Regions from separate parts of the Pollutimonas rozaliensis genome, predicted to be linked through region 1. Evidence: predicted binding sites of a transcription regulator. Region 1 holds the regulator's gene; each other region holds the start of a gene.

Evidence for each region. Region 1 encodes FNR, which switches genes on or off when oxygen is low (the NO sensors DNR and NnrR bind a similar motif). Its sites were predicted from a motif close to TTGATNNNNATCAA; they were not measured.
Region 2: V0R37_RS06150 (ribonucleoside triphosphate reductase) is a predicted target of FNR. The motif match lies at 2,579-2,592, and genes of this name have one in related genera.
Region 3: V0R37_RS13865 (universal stress protein) is a predicted target of FNR. The motif match lies at 3,414-3,427, and genes of this name have one in related genera.

Annotation. Positions count from the first base shown of each region.
Region 1 covers NZ_JAZHOB010000010.1:174,197-181,566, forward strand. Annotated here, with positions in the region: gene ccoN (cytochrome-c oxidase, cbb3-type subunit I) at 137-1,627, shown strand; gene ccoO (cytochrome-c oxidase, cbb3-type subunit II) at 1,639-2,295, shown strand; gene V0R37_RS19060 (cbb3-type cytochrome oxidase subunit 3) at 2,295-2,468, shown strand; gene ccoP (cytochrome-c oxidase, cbb3-type subunit III) at 2,461-3,384, shown strand; gene ccoG (cytochrome c oxidase accessory protein CcoG) at 3,394-4,893, shown strand; gene V0R37_RS19075 (FixH family protein) at 4,919-5,146, shown strand; gene V0R37_RS19080 (hypothetical protein) at 5,177-5,431, shown strand; gene fnr (fumarate/nitrate reduction transcriptional regulator Fnr) at 5,463-6,191, opposite strand; gene V0R37_RS19090 (LysR family transcriptional regulator) at 6,229-7,161, opposite strand; gene clpB (ATP-dependent chaperone ClpB) at 7,336-7,370, shown strand, end outside.
Region 2 covers NZ_JAZHOB010000003.1:26,065-33,434, reverse strand. Annotated here, with positions in the region: gene V0R37_RS06165 (helicase C-terminal domain-containing protein) at 1-981, shown strand, start outside; gene V0R37_RS06160 (YbfB/YjiJ family MFS transporter) at 978-2,126, shown strand; gene V0R37_RS06155 (DUF2249 domain-containing protein) at 2,221-2,484, shown strand; gene V0R37_RS06150 (ribonucleoside triphosphate reductase) at 2,687-4,387, shown strand; gene nrdD (anaerobic ribonucleoside-triphosphate reductase) at 4,423-4,617, shown strand; gene V0R37_RS06140 (anaerobic ribonucleoside-triphosphate reductase activating protein) at 4,607-5,341, shown strand; gene ubiT (ubiquinone anaerobic biosynthesis accessory factor UbiT) at 5,459-5,926, opposite strand; gene trhA (PAQR family membrane homeostasis protein TrhA) at 5,948-6,565, opposite strand; gene ubiV (ubiquinone anaerobic biosynthesis protein UbiV) at 6,580-7,370, opposite strand, start outside.
Region 3 covers NZ_JAZHOB010000007.1:46,760-54,129, reverse strand. Annotated here, with positions in the region: gene gnd (phosphogluconate dehydrogenase (NAD(+)-dependent, decarboxylating)) at 1-234, shown strand, start outside; gene zwf (glucose-6-phosphate dehydrogenase) at 231-1,667, shown strand; gene V0R37_RS13870 (PQQ-dependent sugar dehydrogenase) at 1,685-2,866, shown strand; gene V0R37_RS13865 (universal stress protein) at 2,869-3,294, opposite strand; gene V0R37_RS13860 (glycoside hydrolase family 15 protein) at 3,507-5,303, shown strand; gene chrA (chromate efflux transporter) at 5,308-6,537, opposite strand; gene V0R37_RS13850 (acylphosphatase) at 6,616-6,912, shown strand; gene V0R37_RS13845 (NADPH-dependent FMN reductase) at 6,973-7,370, opposite strand, start outside.

The DNA.
Region 1 (7,370 bases):
TTATCGATTAAGTGTGGCGCGAAAACGTCAGAAACGGCAGGACTGGACCCATCTTGATGCAAATCAAAGAGGGCTTGGGCCTGCCGGGCCATCATGCTGGCGTCTCGTATTGTTTTATTTGTTTTAGGGGAAGCTCATGGGCACTTCCGATACTGTCGGAAATCAGGCTGAAACCTTCAACTATGGTGTCGTCAGGCAATTCACGATTGCCACCATAGTCTGGGGAGTGGTCGGCATGGCGGTCGGGGTACTGATCGCGGCGCAACTCATCTGGCCAGAACTCAATTTCAACACGCCGTGGCTAAGCTACGGCCGTCTGCGCCCATTGCACACGAACGGCGTGATTTTCGCCTTCGGCGGCAGCGCGCTGTTCGCCACGTCCTATTACGTGGTGCAGCGCACCTGTCAGGCGCGCCTGTTCAGCGACAAACTGGCCGCGTTCACCTTCTGGGGTTGGCAGGCCGTCTTGGTGGGGGCGGTCATCACGCTGCCCATGGGCTTTACCAGCACCAAGGAGTACGCCGAGCTTGAGTGGCCCCTGGATATTCTGATTGCCCTGGTCTGGATCGCCTATGCGGTGGTGTTCTTCGGCACCATCGCCAAGCGCCGTGTCCGGCACATCTATGTGGCGAACTGGTTTTTTGGATCCTACATCCTGACCATCGCCGTCCTGCATATTTTCAATAACCTGGAAATGCCCGTTTCTTGGTGGAAATCGTATTCCATCTACGGCGGCGTGCAGGATGCCATGGTGCAGTGGTGGTACGGCCATAACGCCGTGGGCTTCTTCCTGACCACCAGCTTCCTGGGCATGATGTACTACTTCGTGCCCAAGCAGGCCGAACGCCCCATCTATTCCTATCGCCTGTCCATCGTCCACTTCTGGGCGCTGGCCTTCACTTATATGTGGGCGGGTCCGCATCATTTGCTGTACACCTCTTTGCCCGACTGGACCCAATCGTTGGGGATGGCCCTGTCACTGATCCTGCTGGCGCCTTCCTGGGGCGGCATGATCAACGGCATCATGACCCTGTCGGGCGCCTGGCACAAGCTGCGCACCGACCCGATCCTGAAGTTCCTGGTCGTGGCCCTGTCCTTCTACGGCATGTCCACCTTCGAGGGCTCGATGATGTCCATCCGTACCGTCAATGCGCTGTCGCATTACACCGACTGGACGGTGGGCCACGTGCATTCGGGCGCGCTGGGCTGGGTTGCCATGATCACTTTCGGCTCCTTCTACTACATGATTCCGCGCCTGTACGGACGCAGTTCCATGGCCAGCATGAAGATGGTCGAGCTGCACTTCTGGCTGGCCACCTTGGGCGTGGTGCTGTACATCAGCTCCATGTGGATCGCCGGCGTCATGCAGGGCCTGATGTGGCGGGCAACCGGCGTGGATGGCACCCTGACCTACAGCTTCGTCGAAGCGGTCAAGGCCACTTATCCCTTTTATGTGATCCGCTTGCTGGGCGGCCTGTGCTTCCTGTCGGGCATGTGCCTGATGGCCTGGAACACCTGGATCACCGTTAAGGGCCAGCCCAAGCCGAATCCCGTTGTGTATAAGCGTAGTCCGGATCCTGTTGATCCCGCGCTGCTTGGCCCGGCATCCGCCACGGCCACGGCTTAAGGAGAACCGACATGAGCAAGAAAACTACCGGTTTTTCCCACAAACTGATTGAAACCAACGTCGGCCTGCTCATCATCCTGAGCATATTGGTGATTTCATTCGCCGGCCTGGTGCAGATCGTTCCGCTGTTCTTCCAGCACTCCACAACCGTGCCGACGGCTGGCGTGCAGCCTTACGAGCCGCTCAATCTTATCGGCCGGGACGTCTACATACGCGAGGGCTGCGTGGGCTGCCATTCGCAGCAGATCCGCATGCTCAGTTCCGAGGTGCTGCGCTACGGGCCTTATTCGCTGGCGGGCGAGTCGACCTACGACTATCCCTTCCTGTGGGGCTCCAAGCGCACCGGGCCCGACCTGGCCCGGGTCGGCCAGCGGTATTCCGATGATTGGCACCGCGTGCACTTGCGCAATCCGCGCGACGTCGTGAAGGAATCCAATATGCCTGCCTACCCATGGCTGCAGCGCAACCGCATCGACCAGGAGAATGTCCAGGATCGCATGCGCGCGCTGCGCAAGGTGGGTGTGCCCTATACCGACGAGCAGATCCAGAAGGCGCCCGAGCAACTGAAGGGCAAGACCGAAGAAGACGCACTAGTGGCGTATCTGCAAGGCCTGGGCGTGGCCGGCCGAGAGGCGGCCGCCAAGGCGGTTTCAGAAGGAGCGCTGTGATGGCTATTGTCAATGGAATTGCAACCGTCATTGCGATGCTGACCTTTCTGGGCATCGTATGGTGGGCTTACTCGCGCGGCCGGGCCGACGCGAACCGCGAAGCATCGCTTCTGCCTTTCGCCATGCCCGATGAACGCTTGACCGATAAAGACGCAGGGGGCTCCAATGAGTGATTTCGTCAGTGGCTTCTGGAGCTACTTCATCGCCATCATCTCCATCGGCGGGATCATTTTCTGTCTGTGGCTGCTATTCACCCAGCGAGCCTGGCTGAAGAAAACCGTTCCGCAGGTCGAAGATACGGGACACGTCTGGGATGGCGACCTGACCGAACTGAACACGCCCGTCCCGCGCTGGTGGACGGTGTTCTACGTGGGACTCTGCGTCATCGCCCTGGGCATGCTGTTTTTGTATCCCGGCCTGGGCAGCTACGAGGGCAGCCTGGGCTATACGGCGGCCAAGCAGGTCAAGGCTCAGCAAGAGGCCCTGAACGAGCAGATCCGGCCGGTATACGCCCGGTATAAGGAAATGCCGATCACCGAGGTCGCCCGCGATGATCAGGCGCGCGAGATCGGCCAGCGGCTGTTCCTGAACAACTGTGCGCAATGCCATGGTTCCGACGCCCGGGGCAGCGGCAATTTCCCCAACCTGGCCGATGGCGACTGGCTGTATGGCGGCGCGCCGGAGCAGATACTGCAAACCATCACCAAGGGTCGGCATGGCATGATGCCGCCCTGGAAATCGCAGATCAAGCCGGCCGAGGCGGCCGACATCGCCCAGTATGTGCGTTCCCTGTCCGGCCTGGCCAGCGACCCGCTGCGTGTCGTGCCGGGCAAGCGCGGTTTCGAGACTTTCTGTGTTGCCTGCCACGGCGTTGAAGGCAAGGGCAACACCGCGTTGGGCGCGCCCAACCTGACCGACAACGTCTGGCTTTACGGCAGTTCAGAGGCCTCTATCGTGGAAACCATCCTGAACGGACGCGAGAACCGCATGCCGGCCCAGGAAGGCATCCTGACCGAGGACCAGATCCGCATGCTTGCCGCATGGGTATGGGGCTTGTCCAATCAGGGAATCAGCACGGCAGCAAAATAAAGGCCACACATGAGCAGCGAACCACCTGTCAACCCCACGACGCAAGCGCCCGCGGCGGCGCCCGCCTGGCAACCGCCGCGTGTATCGAAGGTTGGGGGTGGCGTTTCTCCGCAGGTCGAGAAGGCGCTTTCCGATGTGCGCAGCAAGATACACCCGCGCTCGGTGTCGGGTATCTTCGCGCGCTGGCGCATCGCCATGGTGTTCGTCACGCAACTGATCTTCTACGGCCTGCCCTGGCTGCAATGGAATGGCCGGCAGGCCGTCCTGTTCGACCTGGCCGCGCGCAAGTTCTACATTTTCGGCATGGTGCTGTGGCCGCAGGACGTCATCTACCTTGCCGTCCTGCTGGTCATTTCGGCTTTCGCCTTGTTTCTGTTCACCGCGATGGCGGGGCGCCTGTTCTGCGGATACGCTTGCCCCCAGACGGTCTATACCGAGATATTCATGTGGGTCGAGCGGCGCATCGAAGGCGACAGGCTGGCCCGCATCCGTCTGGACGAGCAGCCCTGGACATGGCGCAAGGTCCGCCTGAAGGCCTCCAAGCACATAATCTGGATACTGATAGCCTGGTGGACGGGATCGACCTTCATCGGCTATTTCGCGCCCATACGCGAATTGGGCATGGGCCTGCTTACCTGGTCGCTCGGGCCCTGGCAGTGGTTCTGGATGGTGTTCTATGCCTTTGCGACCTGGGGCAACGCCGGCTTCATGCGGGAAGCTGTCTGCAAGTACATGTGCCCCTATGCGCGCTTCCAGAGCGTGATGGTCGATGACGACACTTTCGTCGTCACCTATGATCACGCGCGCGGCGAACCCAGGGGCGGGCGCTCGCGCCGTATCGACCATAAGGAAGCCGGCATGGGCGATTGCGTCGATTGCAGTCTTTGCGTGCAAGTTTGCCCCACCGGCATCGATATCCGCGATGGCCTGCAGTACATGTGCATAGGATGCGGCGCCTGTGTCGATGCCTGCGATCAGGTCATGGAGAAAATGGACTATGCCAAGGGTCTTATCCGCTATACGTCCGGGCGGGCCATTACCGACGGCCTGACGCAAAACCAGGTTCGCAAGCGCATGTTGCGTCCGCGGGTTCTGGCTTATTCCTTGATATTGGGACTGATCGTCATCGGATTCGCCGTGTCGCTGGCCACGCGCACGACTCTGCGCGTGGATGTCATTCGCGATCGGGGCGTACTGGGCCGCGAGGTGGCCGGCGGCATGGTGGAAAACGTTTACCGCCTTCAGTTCATCAATACGTCGGAATCGCCGCTCAGTCTTACCCTGAGCGCAAATGGCTTGCCTGAACTATCCATCATGACCGCCGATCATGGCGCGACCACCTTGAATGTCGATCCGGCATCGAATCGGCTGGTGCCTGTCGTGCTGCGGGTTCCGGCAGGCAAGGTAAGCCCGGGCCTGTACGATATCGAACTCACGACGGTAGGCAGGTATGGCGACGGACGCGAAACCACCGTGGTCGAGCGTTCCAGTTTTTTTGTGCCAAAATGATTTCAGGAGGTATCCCATGTCCGACATGCAGCGCAGCAGTGCGGCCGAACCGGAAAGCGGCAAGCCGTGGTGGCGCGAACCCTGGCCCTGGATACTCATGGCCGGCCCGGCCGCGGCCATCGTCGGTTGTATCATCACCATCGTGCTGGCCGTGCAGAATTTCGGGGATCAGGCGATTACCGATGGGGGCGTCAAGCGCGGCCTGGTGGTAAGCAAGCAGGTACAGGCTCCGCCGCCGTCCGAAAAGCCCTAGACAATCAAAAAAGCACAAAGGAGACTTGTTATGCGTTGGCGTTCACTGATGTGGATTTTATGGCCCTCGTTCCTGGTCGGCGCGGCCACCAGTGCAACCGTGTTCGCCATGGTCGATCCCCTGGATATCGCCTTTTTCGGCTATATGGAAGCCAGCCGGCAGCAAGTGTATGCGGGCGGTTTTTTTCTTTTCTGGCTGATGGCGGCCTTGTCCAGCGCCTTGAGCCTGCATCTGGCGCCCCGCGGCCGCTTGTTTGACGAATTCGGCGACCCCATAGAACAATGAGGCCGGCGGCCGATGCAAGTCGGTTGCGGATTCAGCCGCAGTCGGTGCCGGCCAGCGCCTGAAGATTGCGCATGTCCAGGATGTGAACTTCGCGTTGCTGGACCCGGATCAGGCCCTCGCGCGCAAAACGGGAAAACAGGCGGCTGACGGTTTCCAGGGTCAGGCCCAGGTAATTGCCGATTTCCTCGCGGCTCATGCGCAAGATGAATTCACTGGCCGAATAGCCCAGCACGACAAGCCTTTGCGACAGGTTGACCAGAAAAGCGGCCAGCCGTTGTTCGGACCGCAAGGCGCCCAAAGCCATGATCAAATGATGCGAACGGCTGATTTCCTTGCTCATGAGACGGCGGAATTGCTGCTGCAGTATGGGCAGATGCTGCGACAACTGATCCATTTCGTCTATGCGTATGACGCAGACCTCGGTGTCTTCCAGCGCGATGGCGTGCGATACATGAGTGTTGTCCAGCAATCCGTCCATGCCCAGGATTTCGCCAGGCAGCAGAAAACCGGTGATCTGCACCTGGCCGGAGGAGTCTTCCAACTGGGTCTTGATCGAACCCGACCGGATGCCGTACACCGCTTCGGTCTTGTCGCCAAGGCGGAACAGCGCGCCTGCCTTGGGGATGCGGATGCGCTCTTTGACCAGCTCGTCCAGCTTGGTGACCTCGCTGCGCGGCATGCCCAGTGGCAGGCAGATTTCACTAAGCATGCATGTGGAGCAGCGTGTCGACTCGGGTGTAACGGAAATTTTCTTCTGCATGTATCAAGTATACGGTAGCGGGGTTTTATTCCAGCAGCTATGACGCCAGTGTGGTTTTTTCGCCAGCGGGGCTCCAGTAGTCGGGCGAGGCATAACGGGCCTTGAGCATGTCGATGAACAGGCGCACCCGCAGGGGCAGATGCTTGCGCTCGGGGAACATGGCGAAAATGCCATTGGCCGGGGCCGCGTAACTATCCAGCACACTGACCAGGCGGCCTTCGGCCAAGTCTTCCTGGACTTCCCACAATGAGCGCCAGGCCAGGCCGATGCCGGCCAGAGTCCACTGATGCAGCACCGACCCGTCGCTGCAGGCCATATTGCCCTTGACGCGCACGGCTCGCAGCTCCCCGTCTTGTTTCAATAGCCATCCCCGGGCTTGATTGCCCTGATTTCCGAACGACAGGCAATTGTGTTGCGCCAGGTCGTCGGGAGTGTTGGGCCGGCCGTATTCCTGAAGGTAGGAAGGGGCGGCGACGATGACTCGTTTATTGTCGGCCAGACGCAGCCCGACAATCTGGGAGTCATCCAGTTCGCCCAGACGGATGGCGCAGTCGTAGCGTTCCTCGATCAGATCGACCAGACGGTCGCTCAAGTCCAGAGTAATGGTGACATCGGGATAAGCGGCGATGAATTCGGGTACCAGAGGAGCTACATGGCGCCGTCCGAATCCCGCCGGAGCGCTGATGCGCAGGTGTCCGCTGGGCTTGATGCTGCCTTGCGAAATGCGCGTTTCCGCATCGTTGAGCTCGCGCAGGATGCGCTGCGCCTCTTCGAACAGTTCGCTCCCTTCCGAGGTCAGCGACAGGCGGCGGGTGGAGCGCAGCAGCAGCTTGATGCCCAGGCGCGCCTCAAGCGAGCTGATGCGCCGGCCCATCATGGCCGGGGCGATGCCTTCCGCGCGGGCGGCTGCCGACAGACTGCCCAGTGTGGCAACGGCCACAAAGCTTTCGAGTTGTTTGAATTTGTCCATACTGGCGATAGGTGGGCGGCGGGCCGGTGCAAGGCCTGCCAGGTGCAATAGTATCAGCAAGGCGGCATGGCGGGCGTGTAGCCGTTGGGCTGAAATACCCTTGAAATCGCCTGTTTCGGCCGCACATATTCACTATTCGAGCACATGCTCTCCCATTTCAGTGAAAACCATATTATGCGATTCGATAAATTGACAACGAAATTCCAGCA
Region 2 (7,370 bases), on a different contig from region 1:
TTCGCCGAACACCCGGCCGAGGCTGAAGGCGCATTGCAGCGCCTGCACTTCGACATCCTGTATTTCCTGCGCCTGGCGGAAACGTTTGGTGGCCATTCTATATTCGACATCTCGCTGGCGGACGGCGCAATGCCCATGGGTATCAACGTTGGCAGCACAAGCCGGCAAGGCGCCGTATTCTGCATACGCAACCTTATTCCAGCGCCTTTTCTTGAACAGCGCTATGCCGCCAGCCGCTGCACCGTCCTGTTCTCGGCGACGCTAAATCCCTGGACTTTTTATCGGGACATCTTGGGGCTGCCCGCGGACACGGCGTGGGTGGACGTGGAATCGCCCTTCCGACCCGACCAGCTTCAGGTCCGCATCGCGCGGCGCATATCTACCCGCTACGCGCATCGTGCGCAGTCTCTCGCTCCCATTGCCCGCCTCATGGCAACACAGTATCGACGGCGGCCCGGCAATTACCTTAGCTACTTCAGCAGCTTCGACTATATGCGGCTGGTGGCCGATGAATTTGCGCGGCTGTGTCCGGATATCCCCGTGTGGCGGCAGACGCGCGGCATGGACGAACACGACAGGGAAGGCTTTCTGGAGCGCTACACCGACGACGGCAAAGGCATCGGCTTCGCCGTTCTCGGAGGCGCATTCTCCGAAGGCATCGACCTTCCCGGAAACAGACTGATAGGCGCCTTCATCTCGACGCTGGGATTGCCGCAGGTCAACCCCGTGAACGAACAACTCAAGCAGCGCATGGACAGCGTCTTCGGCCGGCAGTGCGGCTACGACTATGCCTACCTGTACCCCGGCATCCAGAAAGTGATCCAGGCCGCCGGGCGGGTGATACGGAGCCGCGAGGACCAAGGCATTGTGCACCTGATAGACGATCGCTACGGGCAACCCCGCATCCGCGCGCTGCTTCCGCACTGGTGGCAGGTAGAATACGACAACGGAAACGGAGACCACAGCGGCGCACATCAATGAAACCAACAATGATTCCGTGGGCGCTTTCAGGCGGAGCGGCCGTGGCGGTGGGTTTTGCGCGATTCGGTTATGCGCTGATCCTGCCGGCCATGCAAACCGACCTGAATCTGAACTACGCTCAGGCGGGCTGGCTGAATACCGCCAATGCATTGGGGTATCTGCTGGGGGCGCTGCTGACCATCTATTTCGTTGCGCGCATCGGAAACCGCAGGCTGTTCATCGCCGGCCTGGCGCTCACCACGCTGGCCCTGCTGGGCAACGGCTTGACGCATGATTTCCAATTGCTGACCCTGTATCGTTTCCTGGCCGGCTTGGGCGCCGCGGGCGCCTTCATATGCGGAGGCGTGCTGTCGGGGGTGCTGGGCACCCGGGCCATCGTCATCTTCTTCAGCGGCGGCGGCGTAGGCATGCTGGCCACCGGAGCCCTGCTGCCCTGGCTGTTCGATTATGCCGGCCCGGCCGCATGGCCCTGGGCATGGGTAGGGTCGGGCGGAATATGCATTCCGCTGTCGCTTGCGGCTGTCGCCGCCATGCGCGCCATTCCCGAACCTTCCGCCAGCGGCGCCACGGCGACCTGGCCATGGCGCCCCTGCGTGCCCGAATTCACCGCCTACTTCCTGTTCGGCCTGGGCTATATCGCCTACATGACCTTCATTGTGGCCTGGCTGCGCCAAAGCCACGTACAAGCCTTGTCGATCGCCGCCGCGACCTCGATCATGTGGAGCCTGCTGGGCATCATGACGCTGCTGGCGCCACTGATGTGGGCGCGCATCTTCAACGGCCGGCGCGACGGCCTGCCCATGGCCGCCTCCATGATCGTATTGGCCGTGGGCGCGGCTCTGCCGCTGCTGGTACCCAGCATCGCGGGCGCATGGCTGTCGGCCGCGCTGGTGGGGTCCAGTGTCTTCATGGTGCCTTCGGCGGCCACCGGCTTCGTCAAGACCAATCTGCCCAAAGCCGCCTGGGGCAGCTCGCTGGCGGTGGCGACCAGCCTGTTCGCCATCGGACAGGCCGTCGGCCCGGTGGCGGCCGGATGGATCAGCGACCTGTCGGGCTCGCTATCGACGGGCCTGGCTGTTTCAGCCGCCATGCTGATACTGGGCGCGTTGATCGCGCTTACGCAAAAACCCTTGCAAAGCCAATGAACTCAACCTTATTGGCAATGTGGTTCTGACACGGATTGCAGCGGCCGCTACCTATAATCAAAACACGACCTCCACTCTTTACAAGGACCTGATCGTGTCAATTGATTCCCCCATTCCCGTGTTTTCCGAAGGCGTCCATCCTTTCGACGCGCGCGGCGTCGCCAAGCGTTTCCGCCACGCCGCCATCTTCGGCGCGCTGTCCGCTCTTCATCCCGGCGAAACCATGCGTTTCTGCAATGACCACGATCCGCTGCCCTTGTTGCAGCAGCTTCAAGACCACTTCGGCGACCAGATCAAGATCGATTATGTTTCGCGCCAGCCAGGCGAAATCGTGATCGATTTCCAGATACTCGGCTAAGCCTGCCGATGCCGGATCATGGCGGTCACAGCTTTGTCCATTGTGTGTTTTTCCAGGGCGCCATGCCGGCTTGCGCCGGCATGGCGCCTTCTATTTAACCTGCATCAAGCTATTCCGAAATAAACGGCTCCCAAGCTTGACTGGCACTATATATAGTAAATATCCTTCGTTTCACCACAATATGTAGTGATACGGAGCAAGCATGACACATATCGACGTCGAATCCTCGATCGATGAATATCTGGAGCGGGTCGACTGGCGCGTCAACGCCAATGCCAATCAAGGCTACTCGCTGGGGGGCCTGATTCTGAACGTGTCCGGCAAGGTCATCGCCAATTACTGGCTGGACCATGTCTACCCCCCCGCCATAGGCCGGGCCCACCGCGATGCCGACCTGCACATACACGATCTGGACATGCTGTCGGGCTACTGCGCCGGATGGTCGCTGCGTACCCTGCTGAATGAAGGCCTTAACGGCATACCGGGAAAAGTGGAATCCGGCGCGCCCAAGCACATGTCCAGCGCAGTCGGGCAGATCGTCAACTTCCTGGGCACACTGCAGAACGAATGGGCCGGCGCCCAGGCATTCAGCTCCTTCGATACCTATATGGCTCCATTCGTCCGCAATGACGCCTTAAGCTATGGACAGGTCAAGCAGTACATCCAGGAACTCATCTACAACCTGAACGTGCCCTCGCGCTGGGGAACGCAGACCCCTTTTACCAACCTGACTTTCGATTGGGTCTGCCCCGAAGACCTGCGCGATCAGACGCCGTTGATCGGCGGCCGGGAAATGCCGTTCACCTATGGCGAACTGCAGGCTGAGATGGACATGATCAATCGCGCCTACATCGAAATCATGATGGCGGGCGACGCCAAGGGCCGGGTGTTCACCTTTCCCATCCCCACTTACAACATCACCGGCGATTTCGACTGGCACAGCCCCAACGCGGAATTGCTGTTCGAAATGACGGCCAAGTATGGGCTGCCCTATTTTCAGAATTTCATCAATTCCGAACTCAAGCCCAACATGATCCGTTCCATGTGCTGCCGCCTGCAACTGGATCTGCGCGAGCTGCTCAAGCGCGGCAACGGCTTGTTCGGATCCGCCGAGCAAACCGGCTCGCTGGGCGTGGTCACCATCAACTGCGCACGGCTGGGCTATCTGCACGCCGGCGACGAAGCGGCGCTGCTGCGCCGCCTGGATGAATTGCTGGAACTGGGCAAGAACAGCCTGGAGATCAAGCGGGAAGTCATCCAGCGTTTGATGGACGACGGCCTGTTTCCCTATACCCGGCGCTACCTGGGAACGCTGCGCAATCATTTTTCCACGCTGGGCGTGAACGGCATCAACGAAATGATCCGCAACTTCACTCACGACGGCCATGACATCACGGCCCCATGGGGCCATGCCTTCGCCTTGCGGTTTCTGGACCATGTGCGCGCCCGCATGCTGGAGTTCCAGGAAGCAACCGGTCACATGTACAACCTGGAAGCGACCCCGGCCGAAGGCACCACCTATCGCTTCGCCAAGGAAGACCGCAAACGCTGTCCCGGCATACTTCAGGCCGGCACGGCCGACATGCCCTACTACACCAACTCGTCGCAACTGCCGGTGGGCTACACCGATGATCCGTTCGAGGCGCTGGAGCGCCAGGACGACCTGCAACGCAAATACACGGGCGGGACGGTGCTGCATCTGTATATGACTGAACCGCTGTCCAGCGCCGCTGCCTGCCGCGCCCTGGTCCAGCGCGCGCTGGGCCGCTTCAAGCTGCCCTACATCACCGTGACGCCGACGTTTTCCATTTGTCCCGTTCACGGCTATCTGGGCGGCAGCCATAAATTCTGCCCCAAATGCGATGAGGAAATCCTGGCGCGCAAACTGCGCCAGGCAGCTTGATCCGTTTTTTTCACACCACTCAAGGAGAAACCACCATGACATTCCGCACACAAGACCCACGCGCCTCCCAAGCCACACCCACCCTGTCTGACGGCGAACGTCAGCCATGCGAGATCTGGACACGCGTCATGGGCTACCACCGACCCATGTCCTCGTTCAACATCGGCAAGAAAGGCGAATTTCACGAGCGCAAATATTTCAGCGAGCGCGAGGCCCGGCTTGCGGCCTGACGCAGCAGCGCGGACGGAGCCCCGGCGCCGCAGCCTGAAGGTGGGCGGCGTAACGCCGTTCACCGCAACCGACTACCCGGGCCAGCTTGCGGCGGCGGTATTCGTGCAGGGCTGCCCCTGGCGCTGCGGCTACTGCCACAATCCCCATTTGCAGGAACGCACGCCGCACAGCCCCGTACCGTGGGAAGACGTGCTTGCACTGCTGGAGCGGCGTGTGGGCCTGATCGACGCGGTGGTGTTCAGCGGCGGCGAGCCCACCATGGATCCCAGCCTGCCCGAGGCCATCCGGGAAGCGCGCGCGCTGGGTTTCAAAATAGGCCTGCATACCGGCGGCACCCATCCCCAGCGGCTTACCGAAGTCCTGCCCATGCTGGACTGGGTGGGGCTGGACATCAAGGCCGGCTTCGCCGACTATGCCCGCATCACAAAAGTGGCGGGCAGCGGCGCGCCGGCCCTGGCCAGCCTGCAAGCGGTATTGGCCAGCGGGATCGACTATGAATGCCGCAGCACGGCGCATGCCGCGCTGCTGCCGGAACACGAGATAAAGAAGATGGCGCGGGCTCTTGCGGACATGAAGGTGCGCAGCTACGCCTTGCAGGCGTTTCGCAGCCAGGGCTGCGAGGATCAAGCCTTGAACGCGGCCACGCAGCCGGACTATCCCGGTGCCGCATTGATCGAAGACGTGGCCGCCTTGTTTCCTGTGTTTACGCTGCGTCGGCATTAAGGCTGCGGCAAGGCAGCTATCGAATCGTGCAAAGCCCGGCGCCGCGCATATTCCTGCCAGGCCGATACCCCCATGCTCAAGCCAGAGCCTGTTTATTGGCGTATAAGCCGCGCTTCTCTATCGTAGAGGCCATGATCTTTGACGAAAGAAGCGCGCCGGACTGAAATTGCCCGGGGCGAACGCAGACAAATCCATGGAGTCCAGGGAGTTCTTCACCAGCAGCCCCAGCTCGGTATCGCCTTCCATGCTGAGGCGGCGACTGAAAAACAGCGTGTCGGGATCTTCCCTGCGCTGCATCAGCAGATAAAAATCGTGCACGTTCGCGGCTATGGTCAAGTCAGGTTGCGTCGCCGGAGCTATGGCCTTGAAGCTGGTGCCGCTCCACATGAAATCGAAAGCTACGCCGGCATCGCGAGGCTGTATGCGCAAGGCCTTGCCCTGCAGCATGCGCAGCGTATCGGCCGGCAGATGCGACGCAAGCATCAGGTTCAGACCCGCGGTGAATACCAGCGAACCAGGATAGGCGGGTAAATGCGACAGCAATTTTCCCAATGGCGCGGGAAAAAGAGGATTTCCGGTAGTCATGAAGTTTCCTGCGGCCGGGCATCAAGCCACGTAGGCCACGACAGTGAAGTAATGGCAGGCGCTGCCGCCCAGCACGAATAAATGCCACACGCCATGGCCGTAGCGCCATTTCTCGTCGGTGGCGTAGAACACGATGCCCACGGTATAAATCAGGCCGCCCGCCGCCAGCCACAGAAAGCCATCCCGGCCCAGGGCGTCGACCAAGGGAACGGCGGCAACGACGGCCAGCCAGCCCATCAGCACATAGATAAGCAGGGACAGGATGCGTCGCCCCTTGGCCAGCCATATCTCCTGGACGATCCCGAACAGCGCCAGGCCCCACACCGCGCCGAACAGGGACCAGCCCCAGGCGCCGCGCAGGCTGACCAGGGTGAAGGGGGTATAGCTGCCCGCGATCAGCAGGTAGATGGCGCAGTGATCGAATTTGCACCAGATTTTCTTGGCGCGCCCGCGCAGGCTGTGGTACAGGGTCGACGCCAGATACAGGCAGAGCAGCATCGTCCCGTAGATGCTGAAGCTGACGATTTTCCAGGGATCGCCCAGGCGCGCCGCCATGACGATCAGCAGCACGCCGCCCACCGCTGCCAGGCTGGCGCCCGCCAGATGGCTGATGCTGTTGAATCGCTCGCCGTAATACATAGAATATCCGCCCTTTATGCCACCAGTTGTTCGAGCCCCGGCTTGCCGTGCCAGTAGCCGTTACAGGGCCCTGCGGGCATCAGGGGCAGCGCCCGCTCGAAGGCCTCGCGTCCTGCAAGCGAACCATCCGCCACCTGCCGGAACAGGCCGGCTATCTGGGCGGTATGCTCGGACTGCGGGCTGATGCGCAGAATATCGACCCGCAGGTCTTGCATGTCTCGCAGTTCGTTCAGCAAGTTGTAGACCAGCGCCGACTGCGTCTGTATGCCGTTCAAGACAAGGAAGGGTTCGTTTTCCCGCGTCCTCAGCAACAGGCCATCGGGATCGTCCATGCATACGTACTGGCAATTGTCCTTGGGGATATTCCGGTGCCTGGCCGTAAAGCAGCGCGCCGAAAACGCCAGCGGCATGCGCCCATAGGCAAACACCTCGGTTTCCATGCCATCGGGCCGGTCCCGTTGCAACTGCTCCAGACCCTCGCGACCCATTTCCAGCGGCATGACCCATCGCCGCGCACCCAGCCCGGCAAGAATCTCCAGGGTCGGACGACTGTAGACATTCAGGAAGGGACCGGCGACGAAGGGCTTGCCATCCAGGCAATGCACTGCGCCCATGTCATTGGCCTCGACCTGGAAACGCCCATTGCCGGCAATCTTGCGCATGGTGGCCAGGTCCTGCCCGGATTCGAGCAAAACTTGCGTGGACAGCACGACTTCCTTGCCGGCGTCGGCCAGCATCTGGGCGATTTCCAGCCAATCGGGCAAGCGCAGCTCGTGCCGGCGCGAGCATACCGTTTCGCCCAGAT
Region 3 (7,370 bases), on a different contig from region 1:
CAGGGCGACCCCGAACTGGACGGCTATGCCGGCCATGTTTCCGACTCGGGGGAAGGGCGCTGGGCGCTGGCGGCGGCCATCGATCAGGGCGTTCCCACTCCAGTGCTTAGCGCGGCGCTGTTTTCGCGCTTTGAGTCGCGCGGCAACGCGGTGTATGCGAACCGCGTTCTGTCGGCCATGCGCAAGCAGTTCGGCGGACATACCGAAAAGCCCAGAGGGGGATCCGTGGTGTGACGGCGGCCGAAAACAAGAAAAACATATCCGATGCGCTGGTGCTGTTCGGCATGACGGGCGATCTGGCGCACAAGAAGATATTTCCCGCGCTCTACGCCATGGCCAAGCGGGGTAGGTTGAAGGTGCCCGTAATAGGTGTGGCGTCGTCGGCCATGACACGGGCGCAATTGCGCAAGCGGATAGCCGGCAGTATCCGCCAATCGGGCAAGATCGACGATAGGCCGGCGTTCGAGCAATTGATTTCCCAAGTCCACTATGTCAGCGGGGACTACACCCTGCCCGATACCTTTACGCGGCTGAAGCAGGCGCTGGCCGGCGCGCGCCGGCCCGCCCACTATCTTGCCATCCCGCCATCGCTTTTCGCCACGGTCATCAAAAGCCTGGATGCCTGCGGCCTGGCGCAGGGAGCGCGCGTCATTGTCGAGAAGCCTTTCGGGCGCGACCTGGCCTCGGCCCGTGAACTCAACCGCCTGGCCTGCTCAGTCTTCCCGGAAGAGTCCATCTTCCGCATCGATCACTTCCTGGGCAAGGAGGCGATCATGAATATTCTGTATTTCCGTTTTGCCAATTCCTTCCTGGAGCCTATCTGGAATCGGGATCATATCGACAGCATCCAGATCACCTTGTCGGAAACCTTCGGTGTGGGCAATCGCGGCGGTTTTTACGAAAGCGCGGGATGCCTGCGCGATGTCATCCAGAATCATTTGTTTCAGGTCGTGGCCCTGCTGGCCATGGAGCCGCCCGCCTACCCGGGCTACGACGCCGTGCACTCCGAGAAAGCCAAGGTGTTCCAGGCCATGCGCCCCTTGCAGTCCGAAGATCTTGTGCGTGGCCAATACAAAGGCTACAGACAGGAGGCGCATGTGGACCCGCGCTCCGATGTTGAAACCTACTGCGCGCTGCGCCTGTTCATCGATTCCTGGCGCTGGGCTGGCGTGCCATGGTTCTTGCGTTCGGGAAAATGCCTGGCCCAGGACGCGGCCGAAGTCCTGGTGCAAATGAAGGCGCCGCCGCAAAAGCTGTTTGCCGATTCGCATCCCGCCAGGGGCAGGGCCAATTACCTGCGCTTTCGCCTGTCGCCGCGTTCGGCTGTCGCCCTGGCCGCCCGCGTGAAGCGATCGGGGAAGGAGTTCATCGGTGATCAGCGTGAGCTTTATCTGCTGGATGACGATCCGCTGGAAGAATCGCCCTATGAACGACTGCTTGCCGACGCGCTGGCGGGCGACAGGGCCTTGTTTACCAGCGAAGAGGCGATAGAAGCCGCCTGGGCCGTGCTCGAGCCTGTATTGATCCGTCATTCCAAGGCCTTGACATACGCCGCGGGTGGTTGGGGACCCAGGAAGGCCCGGGAGCTGATCGCCGATCACGGAGGCTGGCACAATCCCGAACCCGAAAGCGCTTGCGGCGATACCCTCCCGACAGCCCCGATTTAGCAGCCCTGAGCACTGACATGAATCCACTGAGTTGCCGTCGCCTTTATCGCATCGCATGCCGAATCGGCATTGCCGCCAGTCTCTTCATCGTGTCGGCCCCGCCCGTTGCGGCACAGGCTGCCGCCGCGCAGAAGCCCGCAGGCGGGAAGGAGGCCGTCATCGTCGATGAATTGCTAGCCGGTCTGGATCACCCCTGGTCCATGGCGTTCCTGCCGGATGCCGAGGGCATCCTGATTACCGAAAGGCCGGGCAAGCTGCGCCTGTGGCGGCGCGAATCAGGCCTGTCCGATCCAATAAAAGGCGTTCCCGCCGTCTACAGCCGCTCTCAGGGTGGGCTGCTCGATGTCGTCCTGGCCCCCAATTTTTCGGAAAGTCGCCGCGTTTACCTGTCGTATGCGGAAAAGGGAGAAGACCGCCAGGCGGGTACGGCGGTGGGCTATGGCGTGCTTTCCCCCGACGCAAGGGAATTGACCGGCTTCACCGTGATATTCAGGCAAGTCCCCAAGCTTTCCACCGGCGAGCATTTCGGTTCCCGCCTGGTATTCGACAAGCAAGGGCATTTATTCATTGCGCTGGGCGAAAACAACCGGCGGCCGACCGCGCAGGATCTGGATAAACTGCAAGGAAAAATCGTTCGCATCAACCCTGATGGAAGCGTGCCGCGGGACAATCCTTTTATTGGCAATAAGCATGCGCGCCCCGAAATCTGGTCCTACGGCCATCGCAACCAGCAAGGCGCCGCGCTGAACCCGTGGTCCGGCCGGCTATGGACGCATGAGCATGGCCCTCGAGGCGGGGATGAAATCAATATTCCCCAGGCGGGACGCAACTATGGCTGGCCCATCGCCACCCATGGAATCAATTATTCGGGGTTCGGCATACCGGAAGCCAAGGGAAGCTCGGCTCCCGGCACGGAGCCCCCGGTTTACTACTGGAAGGTCTCTCCGGCCATATCGGGCATGGCTTTCTATGATGCCGATCGGTTTTCGGCCTGGCGGCATTCCGTATTTATCGGTGCACTGAAGGAGCGGGCCCTTATACGCTTGCAGCTCGAAGGCGACAAGATCGTGCATGAAGAGCGTTTGCTGGAATCCAGGGGCGAACGCATACGCGACGTACGCGTCGGCCCCGATGGATTCCTGTATGCGCTTACGGATGAATCGAATGGCAAGCTTTTGAAAATAGGCTTGAAAAAATAGATTTACTTGATCAAGGTGACCGGAACGTCGACCAGACTGAGTACTTTGATGGTGATGGAGCCCAGCACAAGGCCGCTAACACTGCCCAGGCCGCGCGTGCCCATGATGATCTGGCTGCATTGGTTCTTCTTGGCGTACTCGGCAATGGTCTGCGCAACCGGGCCGACTTCTATCTTTTCCTGGTAGGCCACGCCCGCCTCATCCAGCACCGCTTTGGCCGACATCAGCGCATTGCGGCCTTCGTCTTGATAGAAATCGTTGATGGCTTCCGCGGAAAAGAAGCGCTTGACATTGCCTGACACAATGGGCGGGTGGACGGTAATCAGATGGATGTTTGCCTGCCCCGATTCGCTGGCCTCCTTGATGGCCGCCTTGACCGCACGAACCGCCGAATCGGAACCGTCTACTGGGACGAGTATGGTTTTCATGAGAGCCTCTTTAGGAAGTTATTGTGTGGGTTAAATTTATATAACACTTTACGCATGGGTAGCACAACGAGTGCGGCTGCCTTATATTGCTTATAGTAAAAGACCGGCTGGAACGCGTCATGATTTAAATCAAGAACCGTGCAGGCGCATGACTTCATCAGCAACTAAACAACCTCGACCGCAAGGTAGAGGCCTATTTGGTACGGAGGACTATGGCAGCCCGAATCGAAGACTACGCTTTACTCGGCAATTGCCGCGCGGCGGCGTTGGTATCCAAAGAAGGCTCCATCGACTGGCTCTGCTTTCCCCGCTTCGATGCGCCGGCATGCTTTGCCGCCTTGCTGGGCACGCCGGAAAATGGCCGATGGAAAATTTCCCCTATCGAGGCGGTGCGCAGCGTCAAGCGCCGCTATCACGATGGCACGCTCATCCTGGAAACCACCTTTCATACCGATGATGGCATCGCGACCCTCATCGACTTCATGCCCTCCACCTTAAGGCACTCCAGCATTGCGCGTATCGTCGTGGGCGTAAAAGGAAGGGTGTCCTTCGACATGGATCTGGTCATCCGCTTCGACTACGGCCGGACCATACCTTGGGTCGAACGGCACGATCCGCTGACACTGACGGCTGTGGCGGGGCCAGAAATGCTTGTGCTTCGTACGCCGACGCCCATCAAGGCGCGCGCTCAGCATTCCACGGCGCGATTCAGCGTGTCCGAAGGCGAGCGCAAGGTGTTCACGCTTTCGCACCAGCATTCGCACGAGCCGGTCGCCGAAGGTTTCGATGCCGAAGCGTCTCTGGCGAAGACCGAATACTTCTGGCATGAATTTTCCAGCCGCTGCCCCGATGTCGGGCCCTGGACCGATCTGGTCAAGCGTTCGCTGATCACACTGAAAGCGCTTACCTATCTTCCGACCGGAGGCATCGTGGCGGCGCCCACCACTTCGCTGCCCGAAAAGCTGGGCGGCAAGCGCAACTGGGACTATCGTTATTGCTGGCTGCGCGATGCCACCATGACCTTGCTGGCTTTCATGAGCCTGGGCTATTTCGACGAGGCCCGCGCGTGGCGCGATTGGCTGACCCGTTCGGTTGCCGGCAATCCCAATCAAATGCAGATCATGTACGGCCTGGGCGGGGAGCGCAGCCTGACCGAATACGAATTGCCCTGGCTTTGCGGCTACGAGCAATCGCAGCCGGTGCGCATAGGCAATGCGGCCGCCACACAAACGCAGCTGGACGTCTACGGCGAAGTGGCCGACGCCATGGCACAGGCGATCAAGGGTCATTTGCCGCGCCATCCGCGCATCGAAGCCATTGCCGAAGTCATCGTGCCGTTTCTTGAAAAGGCCTGGCGCGAGCCCGACGAAGGGATCTGGGAAATCCGCGGCCAGCAGCAGCATTTCACGCATTCCAAGGTAATGGCTTGGGTGGCCTTCGATCGAATAGCCACGGTCGCCGGAACGCTGGAAAACGGGGGCGATTTCTCGCGAAACTGCCGGCGGGTGGCCGACGAAATACGCGAGGAAGTCTGCCGCAAGGCCTATGATCCGGAATTGGGCAGCTTCGTTCAATACTACGGCTCGAAATGCCTGGATGCCAGCCTGCTTCACATTGCACTGACCGGCTTTCTTCCGGCGGACGACCCCCGCGTGTTGGGCACTGTCGCCGCCATCGAAAAGCGCCTGATGCGCGACGGCCTGCTGCTGCGCTACGAAACCGAATACGGCGTTGACGGCCTGCCGCCGGGTGAAGGGACCTTCCTGGTCTGTTCCTTTTGGCTGGCCGATGTCTATGTATTGCAGGGGCGGGACGATGACGCCCATGAGCTATTCGAACGCCTGGCGGGCCTGTGCAACGACGTGGGGCTGCTGGCCGAGCAGTACGACCCTCATGAGCGACGCATGCTGGGAAACTTTCCGCAGGCCTTCAGCCATGTCGGCATCATCAACACGGCCCTGAACCTGCACCGGGTGCAAGCCCCGGCGCAAGAACGGGTGCACGCCTGATGGTTTAAGGCAGGGTGGCCAGCAGCGAGCCGGCCAGGCCGCTGGCCGCGACCACCAGCCAGGGGGGGACCCGGAAATACATCAGGGCGCCGAAAGCCAGCAGCCCCAGGCTGAAATCGGCCGGCCTCATGATGGCGCTGGCCCACACCGGTTGGTACAGGGCCGCCAGAAGCAATCCCACGACACCGGCATTGACGCCATCCATCGCCGCGCGCATGCGGCGGTTCCGCCGGAATTGATTCCAGAACGGCAAGGCGCCGCATACCAGCAGGAAGGAAGGAACGAAAATAGCGGTTATGCCCCATATCCCGCTAACCACACCGTTGATGCCGGTATCGATGGAGGCGCCCAGGAACCCGGCAAAGGTGAAGAGGGGGCCCGGCACGGCCTGAACGGCGCCATAGCCGGCAAGAAAAGTGGCATCGGATACCCAGCCCTTGGGCACGACCTCGGCTTGCAACAGGGGCAGCAGTACATGGCCTCCGCCGAACACCAGCGACCCCGCGCGGTAGAACGCGTCGAATATGGCCAGCATGATGCTGCCGGTGGCCTGCGCGGCGATGGGCAGGCCTATCAATAGGGCGGCGAACAGCAACAGCCATGCCAGGCCGGCGGTTCGGCTGATGGGAAAACTCAGATGTCCCGGGCTGCGCGCCTGGATGTCCGCCGGCTTGAACCAAAGCATTCCCAATGATGCAGCCACCGCCATGGCTGCCATCTGCCCGGCTGGACCCGGCCACAACAGGGTCAGGCAGGCCGCGCCGATGGCCAGTCCTATGCGCAAATTGTCGGTGCACAGCCTGCTGCCCATGCCCCACACCGCTTGCGCCACCACGGCCACGGCGGCGATCTTCAAGCCATGCAGGAAGCCGGGTGAAACGAAGTCGCCCCAACTGGCCATGCCCAGCGCGAACAGAATCATGGCCGCCGCGGAAGGCAGGGTGAAGCCCAGCCATGCCGCGAAAGCGCCGGCATAACCCGCCCGGGCCAGCCCTATGGCCATGCCGGTCTGGCTGCTGGCCGGGCCGGGCAGGAACTGGCATAAAGCCACCAGGTCGGCGTAATTGCGATCATCCAGCCATTGGCGGCGTGTAACGAATTCGTCCCGGAAGTAGCCCAGATGCGCGACGGGGCCCCCAAACGAAGTAAGTCCCAATCGCAGGAAAGCCAGGAAGACCTTCCATGCTTCTTTGGCGGATCGGTGTGCTGTTGCGGGGTCTGAGTTGGCGGTCATGGATAAGGGAAGCGTCGGAAAGATCGTGACATAATAATCAGAGTTGCCGTGAGTTGCCCATTCGATACACTGAGCATTATGAAAAAGCTATACAACGACAGCCAAGCTGAAACCATCAGCGTCAATATTACAGGGCGGGTGCAAGGAGTCGGCTTTCGGGCCGCGACGGTCCGCCAGGCCCATCTGCTGGGTGTCAGGGGATGGGTGCGCAACCTGGAGGACGGCTCGGTGGAGGCTTTGCTGCAGGGCCCGCATGACCGGGTCGATCGCATGCTTTCATGGCTGCATGTCGGACCACCCGGCGCTCGAGTCGGTGAAGTCAACCATCGCGAAACGTTCACCGAGCGCTATTTCGAGCGCTTTGAGCAAATCTAGGCTACCCCGGGACGCGCCGCCGATATCCGGCTCCGGTTGGCGGCGGCGCGCCCTCCCGCATCAGGCGTGCTTTTTCACCCACGCCACATAGCGATCCATCCAGCCCTGCAGGAAGTCCTTGCTGGCGGGGCCTATGTTGCCGGCCTCATCGAACAGCTTGTCGTTCGCCTGAATGAAGGCCTCGGGCTGGCCCATGGTGGGGGCATCGAGATAGGCCAGAATATTACGCAGGTGCTGTTGCGCCAGCGCCGAGCCGATAGCGCCAACCGAGACGCCGATAACACCGGCGGGCTTGCCGGCCCAGGCGCTCTGGCCATAGGGGCGCGAAGCGTTATCGATGGCATTTTTCAGCACGCCGGGAATGGAACGGTTGTATTCCGGTGTAACGAACAGCAGCCCCTGCGATGCCGTTATTTCGCTTTTAAGGCGCTTGACGGAATCGGCCTGATCCCCGTCGT